4 regions of the Xenorhabdus budapestensis genome follow, and region 2 is predicted to be linked to each of the others. Evidence: predicted binding sites of a transcription regulator. Region 2 holds the regulator's gene; each other region holds the start of a gene.
The links. The regulator CRP, encoded in region 2, controls carbon source genes, mostly activating them, when cyclic AMP is high. The targets are predictions, from matches to a motif close to ATGTGANNNNNNTCACAT.
Positions count from the first base shown of each region.

Region 1 (4,210 bases), 810 kb from region 2:
CTGTTTTAATAGTAGTTAATTCTTCAAAAGGTTTTAACATTGGGTTATCAAATCCAAACTTAATACTATCTACAATAACATCCTGACGCAGATTCATATACCCATAACCGACACCAAATGGCTCAGGAAGATCATAGCCTTTGGCTCGAGCTTCATCCCCCCAAATCGGCAGAACACGAGATTCTGATTTTGCAGAGCGGGACAAACTACCATCGCTATTCGTTTGCGATACACCAGATTCAGTCATCGTCAATGAAAAAAGTGGGCGCTCATTTTCTGCATAACTGTATGAAGTTACGAGACAGAATGTAGCGGCTAACAATTTGCTAAAGTTAGTTAAGGTCATAATACACTCAAAGTAAAATGAAAGACTCGGCAGACTAGCATGAGCCACCTTGTGCACGATTATCCAAAAGTGCTTGAAATTAATAAGTTATAGAAAATATTTTAATGAGTGACTTTTGTATAAATAATTTCAGATTGATTTTTTTATTCTAATAATTTCTATATGTTCTCGATAAATTGACTGGATCTGAGTAAATAACTATTCCTGATATCTATATCAGAAAAAAATTTTATGGCAGTTGACGAATAAATGCAGTCTCTATGGAATGTGAGTCAGCCAGAATTTTTTGCTAAAAACCGTATTATTAGGGTGTCTAAATGTGTTAAAACCACACTTAATTAGCTTGCTCCTCCCAATATTGATTGCACCGCATTGAAAATGAAGAAAAAACGCGCCGTTTTACAAGATGTTGCAGACCTCGTTGGAGTCACAAAAATGACGGTCAGCCGTTTCTTACGTAATCCAAGTCAGGTTTCCGAAGCGTTAGGGGAGCGGATTGCTGCGGCTGTGGATCAACTGGGCTACATTCCTAATCGCGTGCCGGATATTCTCTCCAATTCCACCAGCCGGACAATCGGAGTGTTACTTCCTTCATTAACCAATCAGGTATTTGCCGAAGTTATCCGCGGTATTGAACATGTGACAGACCGTCATGGCTATCAGACTATGCTCGCGCATTATGGCTATTCAGCACAGAAAGAAGAAGAGCGTCTGCTCTCCCTGCTTTCCTATAATATTGATGGCCTGATCCTGGCCGAACGAACACATACTCCCAAAACCCTGAAAGTATTGGAAACCACTGGTATCCCTGTTGTAGAACTGATGGACAGTGTATCGCCCTGCCTTGATGTCGCCGTCGGTATCGATAATTTTGAAGCAGCACGTCAGATGACAGAATCCATGCTCAGACGTGGTTGCCAGAATATTGTCTATCTCGGTGCACGACAGGATGAAAGAACGTTGATCCGTTTGGAAGGATATGAAGTGGCAATGTGCAGTGCGGGATTACAACCAAGAAAAGTAATGACGCCGGCCAGTTCATCTTATTCATTGGGTGCCCGACTCTTACAGGAAACTTACCAGAAATATCCAGATGTTGACGGCCTGTTTTGTACCAATGACGATATCGCGATTGGAGCAATATTTGAATGTCAGCGTCAGGGGATCAAAGTACCAGGAGACATTGCTGTAGCCGGTTTCCATGGACATGATGTCGGTCAGGTAATGACCCCCAAGCTTGCCAGCGTACTGACTCCCCGTGACCAAATGGGACACAAGGCAGCAGAAGCATTGCTTGCACGCCTGAAGGGCGAAAAACTAGAACAAACCCTTATTGACGTTGGATTTACGCTTTCATTAGGTGAAAGTGTTTAATTTTTGTAGCTTAAAATGATATTTCCCCATCTTCAATTGCGATAGGCTTCACATTTTCCTTTCTTACCAATCTTGATTGATTGCTCACTTTCCTTTGCTGCTGATAATGTTGCTAATAGATAGTTACCGGTAACATTAAACGGATAATATTTCACAAAGAAAATATTGCAGTTCGATCACAAGGACGACCAAGTGACAAAATCTGCACAAAGGAGTTTGATATGAGCGATACCCGGCAGCCAAGCCATGTTTTTATATTGATGGGGGTATCCGGCAGCGGCAAATCTGCCGTTGCCAATGGTGTTGCCCATAAACTGGATACCGCATTTTTAGATGGAGATTTCCTTCATCCCCGCGCCAATATTAAGAAAATGGCAGAAGGCCATGCCTTGAATGACGATGATCGTCAACCGTGGCTAGAAGCGCTTAATGATGCCATTTTTGCCATGCAACGTACCAGTAACATCTCTTTGCTGGTGTGTTCAGCCCTGAAAAAACGCTACCGGGATATTCTGCGTAACGGTAACAAAAACTTGTCATTCCTGTATATGCAGGGGGATTTTGAATTAATTGAGAGCCGCCTGAAAGCACGTAAAGGACATTTTTTCAGACCACAAATGCTGATTTCCCAATTTGAGGCATTAGAAGAACCGACGAGTGATGAGAAAGATGTCCATTTTATTGATATCAAACCAGCTCTTGATGAAGTAATTAAAAACACAATTAAAATAATCCACCATATTACTGAGGAGCATTAATGAGTACATTAACGCTGGTGCTGACAGCTGTCGGCTCTGTTCTTCTGTTGCTGTTTTTGGTGATGAAAGCCCGAATACACGCCTTTATCGCCTTAATGTTGGTTTCAATGGGAGCTGGTATTTTTTCCGGGATGCCATTAGAAAAAATCGCTCAAACTATGCAAAACGGTATGTCAGGCACATTGGGCTTCCTTGCTATTGTAGTCGCACTAGGGGCCATGTTTGGCAAAATCCTGCATGAAACAGGCGCACTTGATCAAATAGCCGTGAAATTACTGGGTAGCTTTGGTGAAAACAGGGCTCATTATGCGCTAGGTATTGCCGGCCTTATCTGTGCATTACCACTGTTTTTTGATGTAGCGGTTGTACTGTTGATCGGCGTGGTTTTTGCTGTTACACGTCGAACTAGCGGTAATGTGGTAAAACTGGCAGTTCCACTGTTTGCCGGTGTGGCAGCGGCGGCTGCGTTTCTGGTTCCGGGGCCAACTCCAATGATGCTGGCTTCTCAAATGGGAGCAGATTTTGGCTGGATGATCCTGATTGGCCTGAGTGCAGCAATCCCCGGTATGTTACTGGCAGGCCCAATATATGGCAATTTCATCAGCAAATATGTCACTCTGGATTTACCCAAAGATTTGAGCACACCAAGCATTAGTAAGAACCAAATGCCTTCTTTTGCGTTCAGTCTGGCACTGGTGCTATTTCCATTAGTATTAGTTGGATTGAAAACCATTGGTGCCCGTTTTGTTGATAAACAATCTGTACTGTATCAGTGGCTGGAATTTATCGGTCATCCTTTCACCGCGATTTTAATTGCCTGTCTGGTGGCGATTTATGGCTTGGCAATTCGTCGCGGCATGAGCAAAGAAAAAGTAATGGATGTCTGCTCTGCGGCAATCCAACCAGCGGGAATTATCTTACTGGTCACAGGTGCGGGTGGTGTCTTCAAGCAAGTGTTGATTGATTCCGGTGTAGGGCCTGCGTTGGGTAACGCATTGATTGGTATCGGCCTGCCAATCGCATTGGCATGTTTTATTCTGGCAGGTGCTGTACGTGTAATACAAGGCTCAGCCACTGTTGCCTGCCTGACCACTGTCGGCCTGATACTGCCTGTTATCGGTGAACTCGGCTATTCCGGTGCACAAATGGCAGCACTCTCTGTATGTATCGCTGGTGGCTCATTGATCTTCAGCCATGTCAATGATTCTGGTTTCTGGTTGTTCGGTAAATTTACTGGGGCAACAGAAGGACAAACCTTAAAAACATGGACAATCATGGAAACTATTTTAGGTACAACAGGAGCAATTGTCGGCATGATCTATTTCGCGATGTTATGATGTTCTAACGGTTTTTAGACTATCATTATAAAAAATAATCCACATTGTAATTAATACAGTGTGGATTATTGAAAAGTGACCATATTACTCATATTTATTGGCAATCACTTCCCGTATTCCTGTACTTGTGAAATCAATTCCTTATTGCCATTAAATACCTTATGTAAATAACGATTATAGCCAGCACCTAATTCGGAATAACCTTTAAGATGATCGATCAGTTTGCTGGTATTAAGTGGCACTTGTGCTATTCTCTGCCTTACACGTGAAGTACGCAGTGACTCATAAGCACGATGCGTATTCATATTTTTCATATAGGCGACGACAGAGTCTTCAATCGAATCATAAACTGAATAACCTTTAATTTTCCCTTTAGCCTTGCCGCATGAGCGACA
Region 1 is NZ_CP072455.1:3,893,736-3,897,945, forward strand. It holds gene HGO23_RS17125 (hypothetical protein) at 1-346, opposite strand, end outside; gene gntR (gluconate operon transcriptional repressor GntR) at 725-1,720, shown strand; gene gntK (gluconokinase) at 1,942-2,478, shown strand; gene gntU (gluconate transporter) at 2,478-3,815, shown strand; gene HGO23_RS17145 (protein bax) at 3,920-4,210, opposite strand, start outside.
Region 1: a site for CRP is predicted at 1,757-1,774, ahead of gntK (gluconokinase). Genes of this name have one in related genera too.

Region 2 (4,210 bases):
TCTGCCACTTGAGTTTCATTTCTTCCGGTACTTGCGCATAGCCATAACCCGGCAAGTCAACGAGGCGTATGCCTTCTTCCACCTCGAACAAGTTAATCAACTGAGTTCGTCCGGGAGTTTTACTGGTACGGGCAAGGCTCTTTTGCTGGGTCAGTGCATTCAGCGCACTGGATTTACCGGCATTTGACCGACCGGCAAACGCGACCTCAATGCCTACATCTTGAGGCAGGTGGCGAATGTCAGGTGCACTCGTGACAAAGTGGGTCGTATGATAGTTGTAGCTTTTGATGGTCAAAATGGTTATCTCCCTGCGGAATATACGAAAAAACAGCGCAGTGATTATACCGAGAGCAACGGCTTGTGGACAGGTGTAACTTTATTGTGGTGTTTCTATTTCGACATATTTTGGTTTTTTGATTGAAATTATTTTTGCCTAACGTGACAAAGAATATTCTGCAATTTTTTCCTGCCTAAATATGTACGAAAGCATACCAAGATAGACGCTATTCCAAAAATAAACTCTGCCCAGAATATGAGAATATAATATTTACTTAGATAGATATTCTTCAGCAAAACTCATAATTACTCGTAAAAGTTGGTAAATCTTTGCAACTTAGCGCTATAGGGAATTACACTTAATGAGTTTTATGGGTTTTGTTATTGACCTCAAGAATAAAGGAACCATCAATGTTTAAACATATTTTTGTGTCGCTTATGACGGCATGTGCTATCAGTGTAATGTCTGCTCCAGCATTGGCTGCCGAAACTCACGTGAAGCTGGTGACATCAGCAGGTGAAATAGAGCTTGAACTGGATAGCAATAAGGCACCGATTACCACAAAGAATTTCGTTGAGTATGTGAATGAGGGTTTTTATAACAATACGATTTTCCATCGCGTCATTCCCGGTTTCATGATTCAGGGAGGGGGCTTTACAAAAGATATGAAACAGAAAGTAACCAAAGCTCCAATCAAAAATGAAGCCGATAATGGATTACGTAACTTGCGTGGAACAATTGCGATGGCGCGCACCGCAGATAAGGATAGTGCAACCAGTCAGTTTTTCATTAATGTGACTGATAATGCTTTTCTTGACCACGGTCAGCGTGATTTTGGCTATGCCGTCTTTGGTAAGGTAGTGAAAGGGATGGATGTGGTTGACAAAATTTCTCAGGTCAAAACAGAAAATGTTGGGCCTTACCAAAATGTTCCTGTGAAACCGATTGTGATCCTTTCTGCAAAGGTTGTTTCCCAATAACCTTGATGAGAAAACCACGTTTTTTGGCCTGAAAGATAGAGAATGAGACGGTATTTGCCTATTATTACACCTTTTTTGAAGTTTCAGAGTTTTTAAAGTGCCGTCTCCCTCTCTCATTCCTCTATCGTTTTCGCACGAAAAAAACCGCACTATGAATATATGCCGCTATCTGGCGGTAACTCCTGCCCCTATTTTAAAAATGCCTATGTGGTATGATGAGTGTCCCGCTACCGTTGGTGCTGCTTTACCTAATTTTACCGTGATACAGAACGCATAATGTCCAATAGGACAACGCAATATATAAAACTATAAAAATCAGTAGGATGAACTCCTATGTTATTAATAATAGATAACTACGACTCTTTTACATTCAATTTATATCAATATTTTTGTGAGTTGGGGACGAATGTTTTAGTTAAGCGTAATGATGAATTACAGCTTGAAGATATCGAGAAATTGGCACCGACTCATTTAGTGATCTCTCCGGGACCTTGTACACCAGATGAATCAGGGATCTCGCTGGAAGCCATTTCACACTTTGCCGGGAAATTGCCAATTCTGGGGGTGTGTCTCGGACATCAGGCGATTGGTCAGGCTTTTGGCGCGAGTGTTGTTAAAGCCCGTGAGGTAATGCACGGAAAAACCTGTTTAATTCACCATAACCAACAAGGTGTATTTAGGGGATTGAATCGTCCGCTGACTGTTACCCGTTACCACTCTTTGGTCATCGCCGCAGAAACGTTACCTGCATCCTTTGAAGTTACGGCATGGAGCCAGCATGATGGTAATGTGGATGAGATAATGGGAATACGCCACCGAACCCTCCCCTTGGAAGGCGTGCAGTTCCATCCGGAAAGCATCCTGAGTGAACAAGGGCATGAACTGCTGAATAATTTTCTTAAGTATTAACGAAGAACGATTTAATCCCTCTTTTTGGCGGTTGTTTACGGCCATTTTTTACGAAGCAGCTGTGGGCAGTTTATATCACTAATTTATGCGCCAGCGGGTTTCATTTTTTTAAGGGATGAGAAAAGCTGAAGGATGGAAAGCAAAAAGCCAGTGCTCTATGGGCTGCACTGGCCTAATTCAAGCGCAATTTCAGGAACTAGCGGGTTCCATAAACGACAATCGTTTTGCCGTGCGCAGAGATCAGGTTTTGATCTTCCAGCATTTTCAGAATGCGGCCGACTGTTTCACGGGAACATCCGACAATCTGCCCAATTTCCTGACGTGTAATTTTGATTTGCATACCATCAGGATGGGTCATTGCATCAGGCTGTTTGGCAAGATTGAGCAATGTCTGTGCAATGCGACCTGTCACATCCAGGAATGCCAGGTTTCCAACTTTTTCCGATGTTGTTTGTAAGCGGCTTGCCATTTGAGCGGATAAACGCATCAGAATATCGGGATTAACCTGAATTAACTGGCGAAATTTCTTATAGGAAATTTCAGCTACTTCACAGGCGCTCTTAGCTCGCACCCATGCAGTACGCTCTTGCCCTTCTTCAAACAATCCAAGCTCACCAATAAAATCCCCCTGATTTAAATAAGAAAGGATCATTTCTTTACCTTCTTCATCTTTTATTAGAACAGCAACTGAACCTTTAACAATGTAGTAAAGCGTTTCTGCTTTCTCGCCTTGATGAATAAGCGTGCTCTTGGATGGATATTTGTGAATATGGCAGTGTGACAAAAACCATTCAAGAGTAGGGTCTGTTTGTGGCTTGCCGAGAACCATTCGCTTTATCCTCTGTTGTTATTTCTGCCTTTATGTTCTGAGAAACTGACAGTTTCTCATCAGGCTGGCTTTATAAAGTCAATAGATTAACATATTAACTTGCTGAAAAACTGACAAGTAAGAATTTTATATAGGCTTATAAGGAGGCTAACATATCGGTGTAGTCAGCCAGATCCATAAAACCTGCCAGTTTCGCTTGTAACTCTGTTTGTAACACAGGAAAGCGTTTCTGTCTTCTCCTGTATCGCTTCAGCATATAAAACCAGTTAACAAATTACCAGAAAACTGTTTGCAGAACCTCATTTACTACATTTTTATTTATAAATGGGTGAATAGTTGATGTTTTGTCACAGGTAACATTATTTTTTGTTACCTGTGTTATTGATAATTAACTTGTGCTTAATTCAGGAAATTTTTTTGCCTTCCAATAATTGTTGAACTAACGGAGCCATAATTAACTCCATTGCCAGTCCCATTTTTCCACCCGGAACGACGATAGTATTTATGCTGGAGATAAACGAACCCTGAAGCATGGCCAGTAAATACGGGAAATCGATTTGGCTCAGACCACGGAAGCGGATGACGATAAAACTTTCGTCTAAAGAAGGAATGGCTTTGGCGGAGAAGGGGTTGGAAGTATCAACAGTAGGAACGCGTTGAAAGTTGATGTGAGTGCGGGAAAACTGTGGCGTAATATAGCGAATATAATCATCCATTGAACGAACCATGGAATCCATAACCGCTTCCCTTGAATGCCCGCGTTCACTGGTATCGCGAATGAGCTTTTGTATCCATTCAAGGTTGACGATGGGAACAACACCAATCAGTAGATCAACTAATTCGGCGACATTGTATTGCGGAGTAACAACACCACCATGTAACCCTTCATAAAACAGCATATCGGTGTTTGATGGCAGCGATTCCCAGGGTGTGAATGTCCCCGGTACTTGGTTATAGGGAACCGCTTCATCATAAGTATGCAGATATTTCCGCCAGCGGCCAGTACCTGTTTCCCCATATTCAAAGAATGTCTTCTCCAGCATATGGAAATCATTGGCTTCTGGCCCGAAATAACTGATGTGCCTGCCTTGTTCTTTCGCTTTACGTATTTCTGCGTCCATTTCAGGGCGGGTATAACGGTGGAAACTATCCCCTTCAATAAGTGCGGCAGTGATGCCGAGTTGTTGGAAAATCTTGCGAAATGCCACACTGGTG
Region 2 is NZ_CP072455.1:332,564-336,773, forward strand. It holds gene yihA (ribosome biogenesis GTP-binding protein YihA/YsxC) at 1-295, opposite strand, end outside; gene ppiA (peptidylprolyl isomerase A) at 688-1,257, shown strand; gene HGO23_RS01360 (aminodeoxychorismate synthase component II) at 1,591-2,166, shown strand; gene crp (cAMP-activated global transcriptional regulator CRP) at 2,363-2,995, opposite strand; gene HGO23_RS01370 (phosphoribulokinase) at 3,400-4,210, opposite strand, start outside.

Region 3 (4,210 bases), 460 kb from region 2:
TCGGTGAACGGCTAAAACTCAATACAGAGCAAGCCGCCGCAGTTGGAGCCGTTCGCGCAGAAGATCAGACTTTTTCTCCCTGGTTACTTGCCGGCATCACTGGCTCAGGCAAAACCGAAGTGTACCTGAGTGTCCTAGAAAACATTTTGACACAGGGAAAACAAGCGCTGATCTTAGTCCCCGAGATTGGTCTTACTCCCCAAACTATCCGCAGGTTCAGAGAGCGTTTCAACGCACCTGTTGATGTTCTGCATTCAGCCTTAAATGACAGTGAACGGTTATCGGTATGGTTAAGGGCAAAACAAAGGGAAAACGCCATTGTCATCGGTACACGTTCGGCGCTGTTCACTCCTTTCGCTCACTTAGGTGTCATCATCATTGATGAAGAACATGATAATTCTTATAAGCAACAAGATGGCTGGCGCTATCACGCTCGTGATCTGGCAGTCTTCCGCGCCAAAAAAGAGGGAATTCCTATCATTCTGGGAACAGCAACACCGGCACTGGAAACACTATTCAATGTAAGACATGGAAAATACAGACAACTTACTTTGACGAAACGGGCCGGTCATGCCCTGCCAGCAATCCAACACCTGTTGGATATGAAAGGATTACCGCTGACCGTCGGTTTATCTCAGCCTCTCATTAACCGCATTGGCGAACATTTGAAAGCAGATAATCAGGTCATCCTATTTCTGAACCGCCGTGGTTATTCTCCTGCCCTGCTTTGCCATGAATGTGGCTGGATAGCAGAATGCCAGCGTTGTGATCACTACTATACCCTGCATCAGAATCATCGCTATCTGCGCTGCCATCACTGTGATAGCCAGCGACCCATTCCTCGTCAATGCCCCCAATGCGGAACGACACATCTGATCCCTGTGGGGCTGGGTACTGAGCAACTTGAAGATGGTATCACTCAACTGTTTCCCAACATTCCGGTTACCCGTATCGACAGAGACACCACCAGCCGCAAAGGAGCAATGGAACAGCAACTCGCCGATATTCATCAGGGTGGTGCCCGTATTTTGATCGGCACTCAAATGTTGGCAAAAGGCCACCATTTTCCTGATGTCACACTAGTCGCTTTATTGGATGTTGATGGTGCCCTGTTTTCTGCCGATTTCCGTGCGGCTGAACGGTTCGCGCAATTGTATACTCAAGTCTCCGGTCGGGCAGGACGGGCCGGCAAACGTGGAGAGGTTGTACTTCAGACCCACCATCCAGAACATCCACTTTTACAGGTGTTGCTGGAGAAAGGCTATGACGCATTTGCTCAGCAGGCAATGGAAGAGCGCCAGCAAGTACTTCTACCCCCTTTTGTCAGCCATATCATGCTACGGTCGGAAGATCACGATAATCAGCAGGCTCCTGCTTTTTTACAACAAATGCGCCAACTGTTTGAACATCATCCACGACATGATGAACACGTATGGATTATGGGTCCGGTTCCTGCATTACAGGCCAAACGGGGTGGCCGATATCGCTGGCAACTACTGGTGCAACACCCTTCGCGCATTTTTCTACAGAAAATGATGACAGAGCTCTATCCACACATCACCGCATTGCCACAAGCACGTAAAGTAAAATGGAATATTGATGTTGACCCCACAGAAGGTTGATAAAAAAACAGACAATTGTTTATTGCAGTAAAAACTCCAAATTGAGCAGAAGTCTATGAAAAAACAGTGACAATTATTTCCTTAATTTGCGAAGTAGCTCTAATAAATGATGCATGTCACATTTTTTATGTAAACAAAGTAACGGGTTGAACTATTAATCGGTTTAAAATGGATTTATTAATATGACTGTAGAAAACGAGCCGCCAGTGTATCCCCACAGGAATGACTGGCGTTTTTTTACTTTCGTTTTTTTTACTTTCATTTCGGATAGCAATCGTTTCGCTACCTGTAGAACATGAGGAGTGAACTATGGAAAAAAAGAATTGCGCATTAGCGACAATGAAAGATGTCGCCAAAGTAGCGGGTGTTTCTACCGCAACTGTATCAAGAACACTTATGAATCCTGATAAAGTTTCTTCGCACACCCGTCAGAAAGTCGAAAATGCCGTACTGGAAGTGGGTTACTATCCGCATAATCTCGCCAAAAATTTGAGGCGAAATGAGTCCAGAGCCATCCTGGTTATCGTTCCCAATATCAGCGATCCTTTCTTCAATGAAAGTATCCGCGGCATTGAAGAAACTGCGGCAAAACATGGTTATCTGGTTCTGATTGGTGACTGTAAACATCAACAACAGCAAGAACATGCTTTTATCAATCTGCTGATTACCAAACGTATTGACGGCATGATATTACTTGGCTCAAATGTTCCTTTCGATGTCTCTAAAGAAGAGCAGAAAAATATGCCTCCCATGGTGATGGCTAATGAATTTGCACCTGAACTAGGGCTTCCTACTGTCCATATCGATAATCTGACCTCCGCTTTCAATGCCACCCATCACCTGCAAAAAATCGGGCACAAACGCATTGCCTGTATTACTGGGCCAGACACAATGCCACTGTGCCAATATCGGCTTCAGGGTTATATTCAGGCATTACGTCGTACCAGCATCCCTATCCGTGATGAATATATAGTTAAAGGTGACTTCACCCATGAAAGTGGCGCTGAATCAGCAGAAATCCTGCTTACCCTGCCGGAACCTCCCAGCGCTATTTTCTGCCATAGTGATGTCATAGCAATTGGTGCAATGTGGCAAGCTAAAAAAATGGGATTAAAATTACCAGAAGACCTGTCCATTGTTGGTTTTGATAATATCAACATGGCTCAATACAGCGCACCACCTCTGACAACTGTGGCACAGCCATGTTATGAAATTGGGCATAACTCAATGCTTTTGTTGCTGGAACAGCTACAGGGCCGTATGGTTTCGAAAGGTTCACGATTATTAGATGCAGAATTGCTTATTCGTGAGAGTACTTGTTCGCCTAAAAGCTAGGCAAATAACCACATGTTCAGTAACATTAGGTATCTACTCCTTAATTTTTTTAAATAACTCAGCGAATTAAACACAGTGGCACAACGAGATTATGTGAGTCGCGGGCATTCCAATCCCCGTCGGAAAGGTACTGGTAAGAAAAAAAATCAGGCTCAAGGGCTACCTAAAACGACATTAGCTATTGCCGTCGCTTTGGTGGTCACATTCATTGGTGGACTTTATTTCATCGTACATACTAAAAACGAAAGTGTACAAAGTACACCACCAATCACTCACCAGCCTAAAGGCCATGGTCTGCCGCCAAAACCAGAAGAACGCTGGAGTTATATCAAGGAGCTGGAAAACCGACCTGTTGGACTGCCATCAATGCAGGAACCCTCTTCAACACCCAACCAACAGAACAACAGGCAAACGGAATTGACGCCAGAACAGCGCCAGTTACTTGAGCAAATGCAAGCAGATATGCGCCAGCCTCCAACACAATTGGCTGAAGTACCATATAACAGTGAGCCAGTTCCTCGCTCACGTGTCCTTGTGAGTCCACCGGCACAAAAACCATCGTCAGAATATACACCACAGCAAAATTCTGTGCTTCAACAGGAAAATAAGCCATCGGTGCAATTTCAATCACCTCAGGCTCAAACACCTCAATCTCAAACATCCAATGAGACTAGTAAACCAAAGACAAAGCTAAATGAACCCAGATTAATGTTACAATGTGGCTCATTCCGCACTATAGAGCAGGCAGAGTCCATCCGTGCCAGCCTCGCGTTGGTCGGTATTGAGAGTAAGATTACAACAAAAGACAATTGGAATCGGGTTGTACTGGGGCCGTATAAGAGCAAAGATAGTGCGGAAAAAATGCGCAATCGCGTTGCCAATACAGGGATCTCCAACTGTATTCTCCGGCCTGCTGGGGGTTGAAAAATCAAAAAATTCCCCCCATCTTGATCTCTAATAACGAACATACGGTGCTTTTGATAAATAATCGTGGCCTTGTCAGCCAAAGTACCGTGTGTGCCATCTTCTATTTTGTAACCAGGGGCTAACTCGTGACTACAATCGTAAGTGTTCGCCGTAATGGCCAAGTCATCATCGGTGGTGATGGACAAGCAACAATGGGTCATACCGTTATGAAAGGCAATGTCCGTAAGGTACGCCGCCTTTACAATGACAAAGTCATCGCGGGTTTTGCTGGCGGTACTGCAGATGCCTTCACCCTGTTTGAGCTGTTTGAACGTAAGCTCGAAATG
Region 3 is NZ_CP072455.1:4,234,295-4,238,504, forward strand. It holds gene priA (primosomal protein N') at 1-1,622, shown strand, start outside; gene cytR (DNA-binding transcriptional regulator CytR) at 1,932-2,957, shown strand; gene ftsN (cell division protein FtsN) at 3,033-3,881, shown strand; gene hslV (ATP-dependent protease subunit HslV) at 4,010-4,210, shown strand, end outside.
Region 3: a site for CRP is predicted at 1,727-1,744, ahead of cytR (DNA-binding transcriptional regulator CytR). Genes of this name have one in related genera too.

Region 4 (4,210 bases), 1.8 Mb from region 2:
CACTGACCAAACTACACTACTTGTTGAGTCAGCACTACGAAGCCGAAGAAATCCGCTCGCTAATGCAGCAGAATCTACGCGGAGAATTGAGCTACTCCGACAAATAAAAAATAAATCGAGGAATATAATGAAAACCGCATTATTACTTATCGATCTACAAAATGACTTCTGCACAAGTGGTACTCTGGCGGTCAAGGAAAGCGAAGAAGTTATCGAAATGGCAAATAAAGCTATTGAATTGTGTCAGCAACACAACATCACCATTATCGCAACGCAGGATTGGCATCCATCCGATCACATGAGTTTTGCCGTCAATTCTGGTCAGCTTGTCGGTGAGTTGGGGGAACTAAATGGTATCCCTCAGATATGGTGGCCTGTGCATTGTGTACAGGGACAATTGGGTGCAGACTTCCATCCAGCGCTGAATCAGTCTGCTATCCAGAAAATTTTTCGTAAAGGCGAAAATTCGCAAATAGATAGCTATAGCGCATTCTTTGATAACGATCATAAAAATGCTACCAGACTACATGGTTGGCTATCAGAGCAACATATCAATCGCCTGTTGATTCTGGGAATTGCCACTGATTACTGCGTAAAATTTACGGTCTTAGATGCTTTAGCACATGGGTATGAAACTTACGTGATCGTTGAGGGTTGCCGTGGAGTCAATATTCAAGCGGATGACAGCCAACGAGCCATTGAAGAAATGACAGCCAAAGGTGCCAAGTTAACTTCATTGAATGAAATAACAACGCTTTTTTAAGTTATTTCGTATGAAAAAGAAAAAATTATCTTAACCTATAGGTTGCTATAAATTTTTCTGAATATACCTGAAATCAACCTCGTCTTTTTATTGCAGACTCATTAAAAAGAGCGAGGTTATTATTTTAGCTTTTTGGCTCATTCTTCTTCTGACTGAGGTTTTAACTTAGCAACCATTTCTGATTGGAATATAGCCTTCAGTTCTTGCTTGCTTTTTATCGTAATTTGGCCATCCGTGCCAATCGTCATATGTTCAGGATCATGATTATGCCTGGCTTGCCAAAGCATCACCATTTGCAAACTATGTTCTTTCTGCTCTGGTGTTAATGGAACGCCATCTTGCCATTTGCCCAATTCAACAGCCTGAACTAATCGTTGATAAATCTCAGGTGTCATGGCAGAGAGTAAATCATCCAACTTCATCGACATTTCCTTACGGCTACATATTTTAGCTGAATCGATTCTAATTTAGTTACCAATTCATTTTGCTTATATTTATTTAAAAACACTTGCATTTGTTAAAAAACACCCGGAGTCATGATATTAACCTGCTGTTTCTTCTCCTGTTTCCTTATCAATAAACCATAAGGCAACCGAATTAATACAAAAGCGCTCTCCGGTAGGTTTAGGGCCATCAGGGAAAACATGCCCTAAATGTGCCTGACAATGACTGCAACGCACTTCTATTCGATGCATATTATGGGAGTAATCATCAATATATTTGATGGATTTATCATTGATTGGCTGGTAAAAACTTGGCCATCCACATCCAGAATCAAACTTAGTATCAGAAAAAAATAATGGCTGATGACAACACAAACAATGATAAATGCCACTTTTTTTGTTGTGCAACAGTTTTCCTGAAAATGGCGGCTCAGTACCTGCTTCCTGCGTGACATAACGCTGCATTTCACTAAGCTGCTCCAGAGAAACGGAGATATTTTTAGCCATGGAAACCACCTTTTGAGGCCAATATTTTCAATTAAAAAACACCGAAAACAACAAAAAGCAAATATTAGAATGTTAAAAGGCATTCTAACGCATTCAACATAATGATTTACTTTACTAATTGTGATAAGTCTCACATATCTAACCAATGATAACTTTAAATATCTCTTTATACCCCGATAATGATGGGCGTAGAGCTTGTTACGGTTGAATAGCGAGCATTCAGATAGTGGTTTCTAAATTGATCTTTTTCAATTGTTGACACGATTCCGCTTGACGACTGACAAGATTTTGGTAACTTTAGAAATAACTTTTAATTCACTAAAAAATAGCTGGTGGAATACTATGACTATCAAAGTAGGTATTAACGGTTTTGGTCGTATTGGCCGTATTGTTTTCCGTGCTGCACAAGAGCGTTCTGACATTGAAATCGTTGCAATCAATGACCTGTTAGATGCAGATTACATGGCTTACATGCTGAAATATGATTCAACCCACGGCCGCTTCAACGGCACTGTTGAAGTTAAAGACGGTCATCTGGTTGTTAACGGCAAAACCATCCGCGTTACATCTGAAAGAGATCCAGCTAACCTGAAGTGGGACGAAGTAGGTGTTGATGTTGTTGCTGAAGCAACCGGCATTTTCCTGACTGACGAAACTGCACGTAAGCACATCACTGCTGGCGCGAAAAAAGTTGTTCTGACTGGCCCATCTAAAGACAGCACTCCAATGTTTGTTATGGGTGTCAATCACAATGCCTATGCAGGCCAGGACATCGTTTCCAACGCATCCTGCACAACCAACTGCCTTGCCCCGCTAGCTAAAGTTATCAATGATAAATTTGGTATCGTTGAAGGTTTGATGACAACTGTTCACGCAACAACTGCGACTCAGAAAACGGTTGATGGCCCTTCTGCAAAAGACTGGCGTGGTGGCCGTGGTGCGGCACAAAACATCATTCCATCATCTACCGGTGCTGCAAAAGCAGTAGGTAAAGTTATTCCAGAACTGAACGGCAAACTAACCGGTATGTCTTTCCGTGTACCTACTCCTAACGTTTCTGTTGTTGACCTGACTGCACGTCTGGAAAAACCAGCGACTTATAAAGAAATCTGTGAAGCAATCAAAGAAGCGGCTGAAGGCGAACTGAAAGGCATTCTGGGCTATACTGAAGATGATGTTGTTTCTACCGATTTCAATGGCGAAAAACTGACCTCTGTGTTCGATGCAAAAGCGGGTATCGCTCTGAACGACAACTTCGTAAAACTGGTTTCTTGGTATGACAACGAAACTGGTTACTCTAACAAAGTTCTGGATCTGATTGCTCATATCTCTAACTAATTGAACTTTCAACGGTTGTTTAATAAGCCACCTTTACAGGTGGCTTTATTTCCCCTCTCTTCCGCAATAAGCTATCCTTGCCTTCACCAATTATCCAATTCAGGTTTATATAAGGTCATGTAGATGCTTGATAAAATTTTCTCATTACCGATTGTAAAACAAATATCTCCTTATATCAGTCAAAGGAATATTGATGAATTCCCGCTGATTGTGATTTCTCATCCCAAAATCCGGGGTGCAATCAGTATCCAGGGCGCTCATCTTATGGCATGGCAACCCTGCGGTGAAAAACCTGTATTATGGTTAAGCAATAATACAAAACTCCGCGAGGGTACAGCCATTCGTGGTGGTATCCCCATCTGTTGGCCTTGGTTTGGCTCTCTGGGCACACCAAGTCATGGTTTTGCCCGGATATTACCGTGGGAATTCAAAGCTCATCATGAAAATGAGAATGGTGTGATTTTGATGTTCACACTACAAGATAGCGCATACACAAAACAATTGTGGTCACATGAATTCACACTTATTGCCCGTTTTAAATTGGGGAAGACTTGCGAAATAGAGCTGGAATCTCACGGAGATTATCAAGTCACTTGTGCCCTACACTCTTACTTCAATATCAGTAACATCAATCAAATCCGGGTCAGCGGGTTAGGTAATCACTTTATTGATACTGTTACAAACAGAGAGCAATACACTAATGAAGACTTGCGCTTCCAAGGAAGAACGGATCGCATTTATACAGAGCCAGAGAATTTCAGTCTGATTAGGGATGAGTTATGGAAACGTACCATTGAAATTCACCATTATCACCATAGTGATGTAGTCTGCTGGAATCCCGGTGCTGAGCTAGCGAGTAGCATGCAAGATATCAGTAAGGAAGGCTATAAGAACATTGCCTGCGTTGAAACTGCACGTATCAACACCCCTCAACCTTCTAAAAATGGTTCTCCAGGCAGACTTGCTACCGTTATTCGTTGCCGCCAAAATAAAAGTTGAGTCTGGTAATGTGTGGGTTCTGAACAGGCATTTATTCCGTACAGAACTTCGCACAAAACTCTGCACGAACAAATGCCTGTCTAAAAACTGATGCTACTCTACAACGACCGGGACACGTCTGGCCAAAGCACATAGCAGTTCATAACCAATCGTTCCGGCT
Region 4 is NZ_CP072455.1:2,109,389-2,113,598, reverse strand. It holds gene ansA (asparaginase) at 1-107, shown strand, start outside; gene pncA (bifunctional nicotinamidase/pyrazinamidase) at 128-763, shown strand; gene HGO23_RS09495 (YeaC family protein) at 901-1,185, opposite strand; gene msrB (peptide-methionine (R)-S-oxide reductase MsrB) at 1,306-1,713, opposite strand; gene gapA (glyceraldehyde-3-phosphate dehydrogenase) at 2,056-3,051, shown strand; gene HGO23_RS09480 (D-hexose-6-phosphate mutarotase) at 3,175-4,050, shown strand; gene alr (alanine racemase) at 4,144-4,210, opposite strand, start outside.
Region 4: a site for CRP is predicted at 1,832-1,849, ahead of msrB (peptide-methionine (R)-S-oxide reductase MsrB). Genes of this name have one in related genera too.